DNA from 2 places in the Alteromonas sp. AWQ4_252 genome. Region 2 is predicted to be linked to the other one. Evidence: predicted binding sites of a transcription regulator. Region 2 holds the regulator's gene; the other holds the start of a gene.
The links. Region 2 encodes sigma-54, which starts transcription at its own class of promoters, with help from an activator protein. Its sites were predicted from a motif close to GTTGGCACGNNNNTNGNNT; they were not measured.
Positions count from the first base shown of each region.

Region 1: a site for sigma-54 is predicted at 1,215-1,233, ahead of glnK (P-II family nitrogen regulator). Genes of this name have one in related genera too.

Region 1 is NZ_JBSWSV010000001.1:1,326,739-1,330,134, forward strand. Features, by position in the region: gene ACXACM_RS05730 (DUF808 domain-containing protein) at 1-161, opposite strand, end outside; gene ACXACM_RS05735 (hypothetical protein) at 232-1,044, opposite strand; gene glnK (P-II family nitrogen regulator) at 1,289-1,627, shown strand; gene ACXACM_RS05745 (ammonium transporter) at 1,658-2,893, shown strand; gene ACXACM_RS05750 (catalase) at 3,187-3,396, shown strand, end outside.
Region 2 is NZ_JBSWSV010000001.1:1,811,774-1,815,169, reverse strand. Features, by position in the region: gene lptA (lipopolysaccharide transport periplasmic protein LptA) at 1-387, shown strand, start outside; gene lptB (LPS export ABC transporter ATP-binding protein) at 390-1,115, shown strand; gene ACXACM_RS08120 (RNA polymerase factor sigma-54) at 1,205-2,692, shown strand; gene hpf (ribosome hibernation promoting factor) at 2,724-3,011, shown strand; gene ptsN (PTS IIA-like nitrogen regulatory protein PtsN) at 3,015-3,396, shown strand, end outside.

The DNA.
Region 1 (3,396 bases), 490 kb from region 2:
TCTCGTTCAGCGCGCACGCCCTGAACTTGGTTAGCGTTGAGCGCGAGGTCATCACCCAGTACGCCGGCCGTTTTTTTCGCAGCCACTTTAGACATGACCGATATGTCGTCAAGCAGGGTTGCGATGTCGTCGATAAGTGCCAGTAAGTTTGCAGCCGCCACGTTGATGAAATCCTTATAAAAAATCAATTCTTATGTAGATTAACCACTGTTGTGGCCACTGACAATAAAATCAGCGTCTGTTGTCAGGATTTTCCTCTGGATCTACGCCTTTATTCAGCCGTTTATCAATAAAGGTGTCAAAGCCATTGCTGCGATCAGAACAGGTGACTCGCCCGCCAGTAAATCGAGAAATAACGCTAAGTGTTTTGGTGGTTGTTGAGCTGCAGTCTACATTAACTGGCGGTGGAGCACTGGTATCTTCTTCTGGCTCATCCTTGCGGGAATCCACAATGACAGGTGACCGCTGTTGTTCGCGCCTGTCTCGAGCAGCTTGCTCTGCTTGCGCCTGGCGCTTTTCCTCTTCGAGCCTGGAAAAATAGCCATCCAGCGCCTGCCGAGAACTAAGCCTTGGACGTGTTGCACCAGGCGACCGGGCCGGTTGCAAATCTGGCTTTGCCGGGTCAGAAAGTGGCTGTTTTGCTGATTCTACGGCAGGGGCAGGTAGTTCAGGCTCAGGGTTCGAAGCTTGTGAAGGCGCAGTGGAAGTCGTGTCTACTGGCGTTTTAGTGTCAATCTCACTGCTGTAACTATCTTTTTCAGCGAGTGGTTTCTGAGTATGGTTACTTGGCGCTTGTGGTGGAGGATCTCGTAAAACACTTTCCTTAATGGCACGTTTAACTGGAGCCGGGTACAGAGTGGCGGCTATGGGAGGTTTTTGAGCAGAACGCACGGGAGCAGGATTGCGTTCCTGTAAAGCGAGGATAGCAATAAGAAGAAAGTGTAAAACTACAGATACAAGCAAAACTCGCCCTACTCGGGAGCGAGCAGAAGGGACGAAATGTTCTCTTTCTGGGCTGAATACAGGTTGTAAAGTGATTTCCATAACGCACAAAAAGACCGCGTTTTTTATAAAGAGTTCCACAAAGAGATCATTTTTGTAACTTAATGCACTATCTTGGTGCGGTTTTTTGTTGTTGCATTCGTTTGGTGCGTCGTTGGCGGTTTTCTGACTGGATAATAATTTTAAGTTGTTGTTTTGTAATGGTTAATATTTGTGGCACAGGACTTGTGTTGCAGTCTGTACCCGCTACTGGCGAATACATAAAAACATTATTTGGGAGCAACACATGAAACTAGTCACAGCTATCATCAAGCCCTTCAAGCTGGATGATGTTCGTGAAGCCATTTCAGAAATTGGTATCGACGGTTTAACCGTTACCGAAGTGAAAGGGTTTGGACGTCAAAAAGGGCATACCGAGTTATACCGCGGTGCTGAATATCAGGTCGATTTCCTGCCAAAAGTTAAGCTGGAAATTGCGGTTCAGACAGACCAGGTTGAGCGTTTAGTTGAAGCTATAGTCGGTGCAGCGAAAACGGGCAAAATCGGCGACGGTAAAGTATTCGTTTACGATCTTGAACACGCTGTACGAATTCGTACTGGCGAAGCAGACGCTGACGCACTGTAAAACCACACAATAATAATTGCGGAGAACACAATGGAAATCACATTTGAACTCGGGTATGCATTAGATACCTTTTATTTCCTGATTTGCGGTGCGTTAGTCATGTGGATGGCTGCCGGATTTGCAATGTTGGAAGCGGGCCTTGTCCGCGCAAAGAACACAACTGAAATCTTAACGAAAAACGTCGCTTTGTTCGCTATTGCGTGCACTATGTACATGATTTGTGGTTACGACATCATGTATGGCGGCGGTATATTCCTCGACGGTATTATTGCTGATGGCGCTACTGGCGTGGCCGAAGATGCTGCAACTTATGCGCCTTCCGCTGACTTTTTCTTCCAGGTAGTATTTGTTGCTACTGCTATGTCAATTGTATCTGGTGCTGTTGCTGAGCGTATGAAGCTTTGGGCATTCCTTGCTTTTGCAGTAGTCATGACTGGCTTCATTTATCCAATGGAAGGTGCATGGACGTGGAATGGTGATTCTGTGTTTGGTATGTACACTCTGGGTGACATGGGCTTCTCTGATTTTGCTGGTTCCGGTATTGTTCACATGGCTGGTGCTGCAGCTGCGCTCGCGGGTGTACTGGTACTTGGTCCTCGTAAAGGGAAATACACTGCAGATGGCAAAGTAAACGCTATCCCAGGTGCTAACCTTCCACTTGCTACACTCGGCACATTCATTCTGTGGATGGGTTGGTTTGGATTTAACGGTGGTTCTGTACTTGCTACAGCGACCGTTGAAAGTGCAAATGCCGTAGCCGTTGTATTTATGAACACAAATGCCGCTGCTGCGGGTGGTGCTATTGCTGCACTTATCCTGGCGCGAGTGATGTTTGGCAAAGCCGACCTGACTATGGTACTGAACGGTGCACTGGCTGGTTTGGTTGCAATTACCGCTGAACCTTCTACACCTACGCCGCTTCAAGCAACACTGTTTGGTGCTCTCGGTGGCCTGTTAGTTGTGTTGTCTATTATCTTCCTCGACAAAGTCAAGATTGATGATCCGGTAGGCGCTATCTCTGTTCACGGTGTTGTAGGTTTACTGGGTTTGATTCTGGTACCTTTCACCAACGATGGTTCAAGCATGGGCGGTCAATTACTGGGTGCAGCCACTATCTTTGTATGGGTGTTTGTAACCAGCCTCATCGTTTGGGTAGTCATTAAAGCTATCATCGGTGTAAGAGTGACAGAAGAAGAAGAATTCGAAGGTGTAGACGTGAGCGAGTGTGGTCTGGAAGCATATCCTGACTTTACCTCTGGTCGCTAATCTTTAATCCGAAGACTCGATTGGGCAACTACCAACAATAATAATAATGCTCAACTCACCATCACTTGGCCCCGCTTCTGCGGGGCTTTTTATTTTCCCTTCATAGCCAGAACATACCGCAAGGGTCAACACGTTCAAATTCTGGTCAATCGTTTACAAAATTAGATTGAGCCATTTTATCACCATGCATGTACAAAACCCGATCGTATAGACCCTACCTTGGTATGCATCACACTATTGAATAAAACAATCAATAGCAGAGCAGGGTATTAAAATTGATTTAGGAGAACATGATGAGCGATAAGCCAACACTCACAACCAGTGCCGGGGCACCAGTTGAATCAAATGAAACTACCAGAACAGCTGGTTCCAGAGGTCCTGCACTGCTCACCGACTATCAACTCGTTGAGAAACTAGCCCATCAGAATCGCGAGCGGATCCCAGAGCGAACGGTTCACGCGAAAGGGTGGGGCTTACAGGGCACGTTCACTGTAACTCACGAT
Region 2 (3,396 bases):
AAAATTACTCAGGGCACGCTGATCATAGAAGCCGATGAGGTTGAGGTTATTGCCACAGAAGGTGAAGGGAAAGAAATATTTATAGCCAGAGGACAGCCAGCCAAGTACTCTCAGACATTGGATGACGGAGCAAAAGTCAAAGCCAGTGCCGAGATTATCCGCTACGAAGTTTTCGGACAGTTGATAGCACTTAACGGTAACGCCACTATTCAACAAGACACCAGTATGGTTCAAGGCGATAGTATTACTTACGATATGGCAAAGGAACAATTACAAGCCACTGGCGGAGAAGACAGTGGTAATGGTAGAGTGACAACAGTTTTCCGGCCTGATGCTATAAAAGCGAAAGACAGTAAAGATACTGAAAATGAAGGAGAAAACAACTAGCCATGGCCACTTTATCTGCGTCGCATCTCGCTAAGTCTTACAAATCCAGACAAGTTGTGCGGGATGTGAGTCTGTCGGTATCAACCGGGCAAATCGTAGGTCTTTTGGGGCCAAATGGCGCTGGAAAAACCACGACTTTTTACATGATAGTAGGTCTGGTGCCGCTGGATAAAGGCAAAATCAATATAGATAATCAAGAGCTTACGCATCAGCCAATGCACGAACGGGCACGAAAGGGGATTGGTTATCTGCCCCAGGAAGCGTCGATTTTTCGCAAGCTTACTGTTCATGAAAACATCATGGCCATCTTGCAAACCCGTAAAGATTTAAAAACACATCAACGGGAAGCTGAAGCAGATGCGCTACTTGATGAATTTAATATTAACCATATACGCAATAGTACAGGAATGAGTTTATCCGGGGGAGAGCGACGCAGGGTTGAAATTGCCAGGGCGCTTGCAGCCAATCCGCAATTTATTTTACTCGATGAACCCTTCGCTGGTGTTGACCCTATTTCGGTTAATGATATAAAGAAGATCATTCAGCATTTACGTGACAGAGGTATTGGCATTCTTATCACTGATCACAATGTGCGTGAAACTCTGGATGTATGTGAAGAAGCGTATATTGTCAGCCACGGGGAACTCATTGCTCAAGGCACTGCCGAAGAAGTATTGAGTAACCAAAAAGTGAGAGATGTATACCTAGGCGAGCAATTCAGGCTATAGTTAAGATAGCCCTGATAGCAATGCGAATTATCGCAGGCACGGCAGGCATTCTGTCGGGTATCCTTTTTAAGAGTTATAATAAGACGTAGATGAAACCATCTTTACAGCTAAAATTTAGTCAACAACTAACCATGACGCCGCAGTTACAGCAGGCAATTAAATTGCTGCAACTGTCTACGCTCGATTTGCAGGCGGAAATTCAGGAAGCACTGGATTCAAATCCGTTGCTGGAAGTAGATGAAGGCGCAGATAACGAGGTAGTTGAGAAAAATAATATCGATAACGACGACAGCGCACAGGAAGCTGTGAGCGCGTCTGCATCAGATAATATGGACACCGGCGAAGCGCTTGAAAAAAACGACTTACCCGATGAGCTTCCCATTGACAGCACCTGGGATGAATACATTTCGGCCTCATCAGCCCCTGCCCCAGGGCCTTCTTCCGGCGGTGACGACGAACAAGTATTTCAGGGCGAAACCACTGAGAACATTCAAGACCATTTATTGTGGCAAATGCGGTTAACCCCTTTCTCAGACACCGACCGCGCAATTGCCTTAGCCATTATCGACTCCATCGACGAGTCCGGCTACCTCACTGTTACCGTCGACGACATTCTACAAAGTGTCAACAGTGAGGATATGGAAGAACCGGTGGAAGAGGATGAAGTGGAATGTGTCTTGAAACGCATTCAGATGTTCGATCCCATTGGTTCAGGTTCCAGAACGCCTCAGGAATGTTTATTGGTGCAGTTAAATCAGTTTGCGCCTGAAACGCCGTGGTTAGAAGAAGCAAAGTTGATTTTAAAAGACTATGCAGATTTACTCGGCAGTAAAGATTACCGTACGTTAATGCGTAAAACCCGCCTCAAAGAAGATCAGCTTCGGGAAGCCATGCGCTTGTTACAGACGTTGAATCCTCGTCCTGGTAGTGCGCTAATTACCAAAGAACCTGAGTACGTTATTCCCGATGTGTCAGTGGCGAAGAAAAATGGTCGCTGGGTAGTTGAACTCAACCCTGACAGCCTGCCGAAACTCAGTGTTAATCAGCAATATGCGGCCATGAGTCGACGGGCCAAAAACAGCAGTGACAGCCAATTTATTCGCTCTCACATGCAAGAAGCCAAGTGGTTCATCAAGAGTCTCGAAAGCCGGAATGATACCTTGTTGAAGGTAGCAAATTGCATTGTTCAACAGCAAATGGGCTTTTTTGAACACGGTCCGGAAATGATGAAGCCCATGGTATTAAACGACGTGGCGGAAATGGTAGATATGCACGAATCAACCATTTCGCGGGTGACTACACAAAAGTATATGCACACGCCCCGAGGCATTTTTGAGTTGAAGTATTTCTTCTCCAGTCACGTTGCCACTGAATCAGGTGGCGAGTGCTCATCTACGGCGATTAGAGCGCTGATTAAGAAGCTGGTTGCGGCCGAAAAGCCGAGCAAACCACTAAGCGACAGCAAGATTGCTTCATTGTTGGCCGACCAAGGTATTATGGTGGCACGGCGAACAATAGCAAAGTACCGGGAATCACTATCGATTCCACCGTCTAACCAACGCAAAAGCCTAATTTAACTAAGGCTGCTCACAATAAGGAAGACGAAATATGCAAATCAACCTTACCGGTCATCATGTTGAGATCACTGATTCTTTGCGTAATTATGTCGATACTAAGTTCAGTAAACTGGAAAGACACTTCGATCACATATCGAATGTACACGTCATACTGAATGTTGAGAAACTTAATCAGAAAGCGGAGGCAACTGTTCATTTGAGTGGCGCGGAGGTGTTCGCATCCTCGCAGAATCAAGACATGTACGCTGCAATTGACAGCATGGTTGATAAGTTAGACAGGCAAGTACTCAAACATAAGGAAAAGCTGAAAAAGCACTAAACCATGGATATACAAGCCATAGTAAGCCTGGATCGCACCGAGTGTGCGGTCCAGTGCAATAGCAAAAAGCGCATTCTGGAAATAATCAGTGGCATTGCCGCTAAAAATAACCCGGAAATAGACGAAGCAGTGGTGCTTAGTAGCCTCATGTCACGAGAACGCATGGGTAGCACAGGGATTGGGAACGGCATCGCGTTACCTCATGGCCGGCTCGAGGGGCTTGACCACGTAATTGCCATTGTTGTTACCAGTAAGCCAGCTATCGATTTTGACGCCATCGACAGTAAGCCTGTGGATATTTTCTTTACGCTCTTGGTTCCTCAGGATCAAACAGAGGGGCATCTGCAAACCCTTGCCACGGTAGCAGGTAAGCTCAGTGATAAAG